One region of the Methylovirgula sp. genome, then DNA from elsewhere that is predicted to be linked to it. Evidence: riboswitches for the same ligand, from Rfam matches in the RefSeq annotation. Region 1 holds a riboswitch; the other holds the start of a gene.

Region 1 (4,599 bases):
AAGCGGACCGCGCAAAGGCGCAGGCGCTGCTGCAGATGGCGTGCGAGAAATTGCTCGCCAACACGATCGTCGAGAACTATCGCATCGAACTCGCCTGAGGTCTTCATTGCACGCTGCGATCATTCTCTTTCCCGGGTCCAATCGCGAAGGCGATGTGTTTCGCGCGCTCGCCAGCGTAACCGGGCAAAAGCCGTCGATCGTCTGGCATGGCGAGCCTGAACTTCCGGCCGGCACCGATCTTGTGGTTCTGCCCGGCGGCTTTTCCTACGGCGATTATCTGCGCTGCGGCGCTATCGCGGCGCGCTCGCCGGTGATGGATGCGGTGCGCACGCACGCAAAGCGCGGCGGCCGTGTTCTTGGCATCTGCAATGGCTTCCAGATCGCCTGCGAGGCGGGTCTGTTGCCGGGCGTTCTCATGCGCAACACGAATTTGCGCTTCGCCTGCCATATGCAGCATTTACGCGTCGAACGCGCCGACACGGGTTTCACGGCGCAATATCAAACGGGCCAGGTGATCAAGGTCGCCATCGCGCATGGCGAAGGCAATTACACGGCCGATAGTGAGACCTTGGCGCGGCTCGAAGGCGAAGGGCGCGTTGCCTTCCGCTATTGTGATGCTGCCGGCACTCTCGGCGGCGCGGCCAATCCGAATGGCTCGGTGCATGACATCGCCGGCATCTATTCCGAGACTTTGAACGTGCTCGGGCTGATGCCGCATCCGGAAAATCTGATCGACCCCCTCGTCGGTGGCACCGACGGACGGGCGCTTTTCGAAAGCCTGCTCGCGGCATAAGCCGCTTGTCTCGACTCGAACCCGCGGAGCCACATGACAACGCACGAGCGCAAAATCGCTGCCGCAATTGACGAAGCAAAACTCGACAAGCTTGCCGAGGTCGTCGTCAAGGTCGGGCTGAATCTGCAAGAAGGTCAGGACGTGTTTCTGACGGCGCCGGTTACGGCGCTTGCCTTCGTGCGGCGCATCGTCGAACACGCCTATAAAGCCGGCGCTGGCCTCGTGACGCCGATGCTCGCCGACGAACAGATGACATTGGCGCGCTTTCGCTTTGCGCACGACGCAAGTTTCGATCGCGCGCCGGGTTGGCTGTACGAAGGCATCGGCAAAGCCTTTGCCGCGAACACCGCACGGCTCGCCATCGTCGGCGACAATCCGATGCTGCTTGCGGGCGAAGACCCGGCCAAGGTCGCGCGGGCCAACAAGGCCAATTCCATTGCCTACAAGCCGGCCCTCGAAAAGATCGCGGGCTTTGACATCAACTGGAACATCGCTGCTTTTCCGGGCGCGGCCTGGGCGCATCAGGTTTTTCCGCAGGACGAGCCGGATGTCGCGGTCGCGAAATTGAGCGACGCGATTTTCGCCGCCTCGCGCGTCGATAAGGCCGATCCCATCGCGGCCTGGGCCGCGCATAATGCCGCCCTGCGCAGCCGCACCCAATGGCTCAACGGCCAGCGCTTTGCCGCCCTGCATTATACTGGGCCGGGCACCAATCTGACGATCGGGCTTGCGGATGGCCACGAATGGGAAGGCGGCGCGTCGGTCGCCAAGAACGGCGTTGTCTGCAATCCGAATATCCCGACCGAAGAAGTCTTCACGACACCACATGCACATCGCGTCGAAGGCACTGTCGTCAGCACCAAGCCGCTCTCTTATCAGGGCACGCTGATCGACCGGATCGCGGTGCGTTTCGAGGCGGGCCGCATCGTCGAGGCGACAGCCGCGCATGGTCAGGATGTGCTGCGCAAGGTTCTCGAAACCGATGATGGCGCCCGGCGGCTTGGCGAAGTTGCGCTGGTGCCGCATTCGTCACCAATCTCGGCGAGCGGCCTTCTGTTCTTCAATACTTTGTTCGATGAGAATGCTGCCAGCCACATCGCGCTTGGCCAATGCTATGCGAAATGTTTCATCGATGGCGACAAACTGACGCCCGAACAGATCGCAGCGCAAGGCGGCAATACGAGCCTTATCCACATCGACTGGATGATCGGCTCCGACAAGATCGACATCGACGGCATTAAGCCCGATGGTTCGCGCGTGCCGGTCTTCCGCAAGGGCGAATGGGCGTAGCCGCCTCGTTGACGCCCCCGCCTGAGGGGATTATCTAAGATTGTGCCTAGGGGATCCCCGTCAGGGGGCTGAGAGGCTGGCAGCGCTTCGGTGAGAAGCGGCCCGGCGACCCTTCGAACCTGATCCAGTTTGTACTGGCGTAGGGATGGTCATCATGGTTTCTCAAAAAAAAATCCGCATCCTCGGTGCTGGCGTTGCCGGCCTCACGGCAGCCTATGAATTCGCCGCTGCCGGCCAGACAGTCGAAATCGTCGAGCGCGAGGCCGTGCCCGGCCACGGCTGCTCCTATTTTGCCGGCGGCATGTTGGCGCCCTGGTGCGAGGCCGAGAGCGCGCCGCCGCTTGTCATTGAATGGGGACTCGAAGGTCTGGCCTTCTGGGCCGAGACGCTCAAGCTCGCGACGGTCAACGGCAGCCTGCTTGTCGCCTCCGCGCGCGACAGTGCCGATCTCGTTCGTTTCTCGCGGCGAACATCCGGGCATGAATGGCTCGACGCCAATCAGCTTGCGATGCGCGAGCCGCATCTGGGTGGACGCTTTGACCGCGCACTGTTCTTTCCCGGCGAAGCGCACCTCGATCCGCGCTTGGCGATCGAAAAGCTTGTCGCTCGCCTGCGGGAATTCGAGCACGTAACATTTCGTTTCGATACGCCTGCCGAGGTGATCGCCGACGAAGCCGATTGGACAATCGATTGCCGCGGCTTTGCCGCGCGCGACGCCTTGCCTGATTTGCGCGGCGTGAAGGGCGAGATGCTCGTCGTCAAAACCGACGAGATCGTGTTTCAGCGGCCGGTGCAATTGCTGCATCCGCGCCATCCCGTCTATGTCGTGCCGCGCGGCGATGGGCGCTTCATGGTCGGTGCGACAGCGGTCGAGAATGAGGAACGTCCGCGCATTACGGCGCGTTCGATGCTCGAGCTTTTAAGCGCGGTTTATGCGCTGCATCCGGCCTTCGGAGAGGCGGAGATTGTCGAGACCGGCGCCGATCTGCGTCCGACATTTCCGGATAACATGCCGCGCATCAGGCGTGAGGGCCGCACGATCTATATCAATGGGCTTTATCGACATGGCTTTCTTCTGGCGCCGGCATTGGCGCGCCGCGCCGTCGCCGTGGCGCTCAGGGATGAAACTTTTCCGGAGGTGATGGATGCAAATCCGCGTCAACGGCAAAGAGCATGATGTTGCCGCGACGACGCTCGCGGCCCTGCTTGCTGAACTTGACTATCAGAATAGACTCGTTGCGACAGCGGTGAACCAAACCTTTGTCCGCGCGATTGATCGCCCGGCCACGCCGCTTCGCGCCGGTGATGCCGTCGAAATCCTCGTGCCGCGGCAAGGGGGCTGATCAGGATTGCCCATGCAGAATGCGCCCTTTGAAGTTTATGGTGTGACGCTTGGCTCGCGTTTGTTGATCGGCACGGCGCAATATCCGTCGCCGGCCGTTCTTGCCGACGCGGTCAAAGCGTCCGGCGCCGAAGTCGTCACGGTCTCGCTGCGGCGCGAGGCGGGCAAGGGCCGCGCTGGCGAGAGTTTCTGGAGTTTGATCCGCGACCTTGGCGTCAAGGTTCTGCCGAATACGGCCGGTTGCCGCAGTGTCAAGGAAGCCGTGACGACGGCCGAGATGGCGCGCGAGGTTTTCGCCACCGACTGGATCAAGCTCGAAGTGATCGGCGACGATGATCTCTTGCAGCCCGATGTCTTCGGACTTGTCGAGGCGGCAGGGATCCTTTCGCGCGCGGGTTTCAAGGTGTTTCCCTACACGACGGAAGATTTGCTCGTCGCCGAAAGACTCGTCGGCGCTGGCTGTGAAGTGCTTATGCCCTGGGGCGCGCCGATCGGCTCGGGCCGTGGCCTCAACAATGTTTTCGGGCTCCAGGCGTTACGAAAGAATTTCCCATCGACGCCGCTCATCATCGATGCTGGCATCGGAACGCCGGCTCATGCCGCCGCGGCCATGGAACTTGGTTATGACGCGGTCTTGTTGAATACCGCCATCGCCAAAGCCGGCGATCCTGTCGCGATGGCCCGCGCCCTCGCGCTTGGCATCGAAGCTGGGCGTCTCGGCTATTGTGCCGATCCGATTTTGTCGCGTGATATGGCCGAGCCATCGACGCCGCAGATCGGCCGCGCCTTCTCGGATTTGCCCAAACGTGCTTGACCGCTTCTACCCCATTGTCGATAGCGCGGACTGGGTCGCGCGACTCCTGACATGCGGCGTCAGGCTCGTGCAATTGCGCGTCAAGGATCAGCCGATCGAGGACGTCCGGCGTGAGATCAGGACAGCACGAACTCTCTGTCTCGCCGCGGGTGCTGAGCTGATCGTCAACGATTATTGGCAGGAGGCGATTGACCTCAGTTGCACGCATGTGCATCTCGGGCAGGGTGATCTCGACATTGCCGATGTGGCGATGATCCGCGGCGCGAATATCAAGATCGGTATTTCGACACACGACGAGGCCGAGCTCACGCGCGCGCTCGCACTCAAGCCGGATTATATCGCGCTGGGGCCGATTTATCC
Region 2 (4,599 bases), 720 kb from region 1:
GGACGGCGAGCATTATACGTTCATGAATGGCGAGACCTATGATCAGGTCAACGTCTCGGCCGATGTGATCGGCGAGCAGGCGGTCTACCTGCAGGAAGGCATGGTCTGCATTCTTTCGCTCTTCAACGGCATCCCGGTCGCGATTCAGTTTCCGCCCCGCGTGACGCTTGAAATCGTCGAGACGGAACCGGCGATGAAGGGCCAGACGGCGTCGTCGTCCTATAAGCCAGCGAAATTGTCGAACGGCGCCCGCACCATGGTGCCACCGCATATTCAGCCGGGCACCCGCGTGGTGATCCAGACGGAAGACGGCTCCTACGTCGAACGCGCCAAGGACTAGGATCGAAGCCCAATCACTCACTGCTTAGTGTTGTCATCCGGCGGTGATTTGAAGCCCGATTCTGACATAGACCGCGGGTCACGATAATTTGCGCCCGACGCGTCTCGCGTCGGTCATGCGGCGTGCGTTATTTGGCTTCCATCCCGCCACTGGAAGACATTATGTCCCCGGCCGCTCCGAACGATCATCCGCATAAAATCCTTCTGATCGGCGCCTCGCGCGGTCTTGGCCTCGCCATGGCTGCTGAGTTCTTGAAGAAGGGATGGAATGTCGTTGGCACGGTTCGAGGAAAAACCCGAACATTGCTGCACGACCTCGCGGATGAATTCGAGGGCCGCGTCGAGATCGAAACACTCGACATCTGCGAGCCGGATCAGATCGCGGCATTGCACGAAAAGCTGTCGGGCAGAATATTCGATATTCTGTTTGTTAATGCCGGCGTCACAAGCAACAAACAGGAAACGATTGGAGAGGTGACGACCGACGACTTTGTCCGCGTCATGGTCACAAATGCGCTGAGTCCGATGCGTGTTCTCGAAAGCCTGGAAAAATACGTTCCGGCGACGGGTCTGATGGGCGTGATGTCGTCCGGGCTCGGAAGCCTTGCCAACAATTTGACCGGCACGCGGGAGCTCTATCGCGGCAGCAAGGCGGCGCTGAATATGTTCATGCGGAGCTTTGCAGCACGTTATTCCGCCTCATCGCGCGCCATGGTGGTGATGGCACCCGGCTGGGTCCGCACTGACCTCGGCGGCCCGGATGCACCCTTAACCAGCGAAGACAGTGTGCCGAACCTAGTCGACGTGCTTCTCTCGAAACAGGGCAAACCCGGGTTGGAATATCTCGATTACCTCGGCCGCACGGTTCCTTGGTAAGGGCTGTCATGACGGTTTTTGCGTCGAGCGCGCCGAGGACTGAGCTGCCGCAAGCTTAGCCGATATCGTCGTTCCACAGGTCGATCCGCGCAAAGAGATCGTCCGTGCCCGATAATTTGCTCATCGGGACAGGCGCGAACACCGCGCGCAGTTCGGCGCCGATCTGCGCCACCATGTCTTTTCCGCCGCGCGGCAGTTCCGAACGCTGGCGCTCAAGGCGCCGCGTCGGGATTGCATTCTGCGGGGGGATCGGTTCCCAGCCCTTGTCCCTGTTCATCATTGTCAGCCTCACCGCCCTGTTTCGCCTCACGCTCCTGCTCTAAGCATCGCGGACATCGTCACCGTTCGTTTGGCCAACGTGGCCTGGCGCAATCCGTTCCGGCGCATTTCACGCACTTGCGGCGCGGCGCATCCACGCCTATCCTGCCTGCAGCCTTGGGGTGCTGCCGGAAGTTCGGCGGCTGAGATCAGACCCTTCGAACCTGAAACTGGGTAATGCCAGCGCAGGGACAGGCGATACGCAAAGCTTGGGTGGAATCCATCTGCGCCTTCGTATCTGCTCCCGCGCCGCCATTCCGAACAAAGCGCGGAGCCGGCCGATGAACATTCGCCAAAAGCCCGAAAATCTCATTCCGCAAAGCGTGACGTGTGGCCCGCTGCCGGGCGCACGGAAGGTCTATGCGGAACCCCGCGCGGGCATCCGTGTGCCGTTCCGCGAAATCGCGCTTGAACCTTCGGCGAACGAGCCGCCGGTGCGCGTCTACGATGCGTCCGGCCCCTACACCGAGGAGGCGCCGCGCGTCGATCTCTCTGCCGGCCTGCCGCGCCTGCGCGCCGATTGGTACGCCAATCGCGGTTTCGAGACCTATCAGGGCCGCGCCATCAAGCCGGAAGACAATGGCAATGTCGGCAGCGACAAGCTCGTGCCGCCCTGCCCGGCCAATGTCGCGCCCTTGCGCGGCATCTCCGGCAAGCCGGTGACGCAATATGAATTCGCCCGCGCCGGCATCATTACCGAAGAGATGATCTATGTCGCGGCACGCGAAAATCTCGGTCGCGAGAAAATGCTCGCGAATGCCGAAGAGAAACTCGCCGACGGCGAAAGTTTCGGCGCCGCGATCCCGGCGTTTGTGACGCCCGAATTCGTCCGCAGCGAGATCGCGCGCGGCCGCGCCATCATCCCGGCGAACATCAATCACCCGGAACTGGAGCCGATGATCATCGGCCGCAACTTCCTGGTGAAGATCAACGCCAACATCGGCAATTCGGCCGTCACGTCGTCTGTCGCGGAAGAAGTCGACAAGATGGTCTGGTCGATACGCTGGGGCGCCGACACGGTCATGGACCTTTCGACTGGCCGCAACATCCACAACATCCGCGACTGGATCATCCGCAATGCGCCGGTGCCGATCGGCACGGTGCCGATCTATCAGGCGCTCGAAAAGGTCGATGGCGATCCGATCAAGCTGACGTGGGAAATCTTCCGCGACACGTTGATCGAACAGGCCGAGCAGGGCGTCGATTATTTCACCATCCACGCGGGCGTGCGCCTCGCCTATGTGCCGCTCACAGCGAAACGCACGACGGGCATCGTCTCCCGCGGCGGCTCGATCATGGCGCGCTGGTGCCTGTCGCATCACAAGGAAAGCTTCCTCTACACGCACTTCGACGAGATTTGCGACATCATGCGCGCGTACGATGTGTCGTTCTCGCTCGGCGACGGTCTGCGTCCCGGCTCGATTGCCGACGCCAACGACCGCGCGCAATTCGCCGAACTCGAAACGCTCGGCGAACTCACCAAGATCGCCTGGGACAAAGGCTGCCAGGTGATGATCGAAGGCCCCGGCCATGTGCCGATGCACAAGATCAAAGTGAATATGGAAAAGCAGCTCGAGGAATGCGGCGAGGCGCCGTTCTATACGCTCGGGCCGCTGACGACCGACATCGCGCCGGGCTACGATCACATCACGTCGGGCATCGGCGCGGCGATGATCGGCTGGTTCGGCTGCGCCATGCTTTGCTACGTCACGCCGAAGGAACATCTCGGCCTGCCCGACCGCGACGATGTGAAAACCGGCGTCATCACCTATCGCATCGCCGCCCATGCCGCCGATCTCGCCAAGGGCCATCCGGCGGCGCAGGTGCGCGACGATGCGCTGTCGCGCGCGCGGTTCGATTTCCGCTGGCAGGATCAGTTCAACCTGTCGCTCGATCCCGACACGGCGCGGCTCTTCCATGACGAGACGCTGCCGAAAGACGCGCACAAGGTCGCGCATTTCTGCTCGATGTGCGGGCCGCAATTCTGCTCGATGAAGATCACGCAGGATTTGCGCGACGAAGTGAACGCGATTGCCGAGCGCGAAAAGGGCATGGCGGACAAGAGCGCCGAGTTCTTGGAAAAGGGCGGAAAGCTTTACGTGTGAGGAGCAACTGAATTCTAGTGAGAAATTTTCTATAGGCCTCCTCAAACTACATGATCGAGGCTGAGAGCCTATAGACGTGAAGGCAACAAAGTAAAACAGGATGGTTACATATTCTAAAGTGAAAGCTGGTTTCCTTCCTCTTTGCCTATGCGCGGTCGCATGTGCTCCTTCATGGTTTTGATGAAGGCTTCGGGCGAGCTCAGTGCCTTTTCCAAAATATCGTCATGCAGCAGTGCAACGAACAACGCGCAAGACCGCGCTTGGCAATTTAGGGATTTATTTGGGTTGAATTCGATATCGGTAAATCCGGCATAACTGCTTTCTTCACTGATCAATCGTTGCTTAAGCCAATCTCGATGAGGATAGATTGCCCGTAAATAAAGCCAGTCATAAAACACTGTCGTTGGCTGAAGTGGGAACTTATGACCCTCGAATTCGAAGCGGATCAAATGACCTGAATGATGCAGACGCGGATCACGCTTCGCTGCGCGAGGCTCAGCTTCATAGAGATCGATAAAGGGGCCACCACGCTCAAAAACTTTGCTACCCTGATACGCGCATTCGAGTGGTATTTCACCCACTTCGCTTTGAACCCTTAAATGAAACGCGCTTAAGTGCTGCCCTGCTACTTCGTCCGACTTTGTTGAGATTTCCAGCAATGGCGAAAAGCCCTTAAGTGCCGCAGCCTCATGAAGTGCCTTTACATTTTTCTTTTTCTGCACAGGCGCGAAGCCCGGAGCCCAAGGGATGCTAAAGCTGATCTCCTTCACGAAACCGGGCGCGTTTCTCTCCGGAACGAATATCGGGCGTTCGGCCATATCAAAGGTTCCTTATTAAGGAGAGAGGGATTTTTTGCGGAATGAGCACCTCGTATTTTTCGGCTTGTTGCAGTCGCGCCTGAATGGCTGCATTGCTCCAATCTGTCCGAGTATAGAGCACCTCGTAATCAATCTCTGCTTCT

Evidence for each region. Region 1 has a riboswitch for thiamine pyrophosphate ahead of WDN02_RS09125 (FAD-dependent oxidoreductase). Riboswitches for the same ligand answer to the same signal wherever they lie in the genome.
Region 2: another riboswitch for thiamine pyrophosphate. It lies ahead of thiC (phosphomethylpyrimidine synthase ThiC); the one in region 1 lies ahead of WDN02_RS09125 (FAD-dependent oxidoreductase).

What each region holds. Positions count from the first base shown of each region.
Region 1 is NZ_JBBCGP010000001.1:1,875,390-1,879,988, forward strand. It holds gene purS (phosphoribosylformylglycinamidine synthase subunit PurS) at 1-98, shown strand, start outside; gene purQ (phosphoribosylformylglycinamidine synthase subunit PurQ) at 107-793, shown strand; gene WDN02_RS09120 (aminopeptidase) at 827-2,083, shown strand; TPP riboswitch at 2,122-2,246, shown strand; gene WDN02_RS09125 (FAD-dependent oxidoreductase) at 2,238-3,260, shown strand; gene thiS (sulfur carrier protein ThiS) at 3,229-3,426, shown strand; gene WDN02_RS09135 (thiazole synthase) at 3,439-4,239, shown strand; gene WDN02_RS09140 (thiamine phosphate synthase) at 4,232-4,599, shown strand, end outside.
Region 2 is NZ_JBBCGP010000001.1:1,151,819-1,156,417, forward strand. It holds gene efp (elongation factor P) at 1-340, shown strand, start outside; gene WDN02_RS05600 (SDR family NAD(P)-dependent oxidoreductase) at 502-1,215, shown strand; gene WDN02_RS05605 (hypothetical protein) at 1,271-1,495, opposite strand; TPP riboswitch at 1,642-1,743, shown strand; gene thiC (phosphomethylpyrimidine synthase ThiC) at 1,815-3,638, shown strand; gene WDN02_RS05615 (hypothetical protein) at 3,752-4,456, opposite strand; gene WDN02_RS05620 (DarT ssDNA thymidine ADP-ribosyltransferase family protein) at 4,458-4,599, opposite strand, start outside.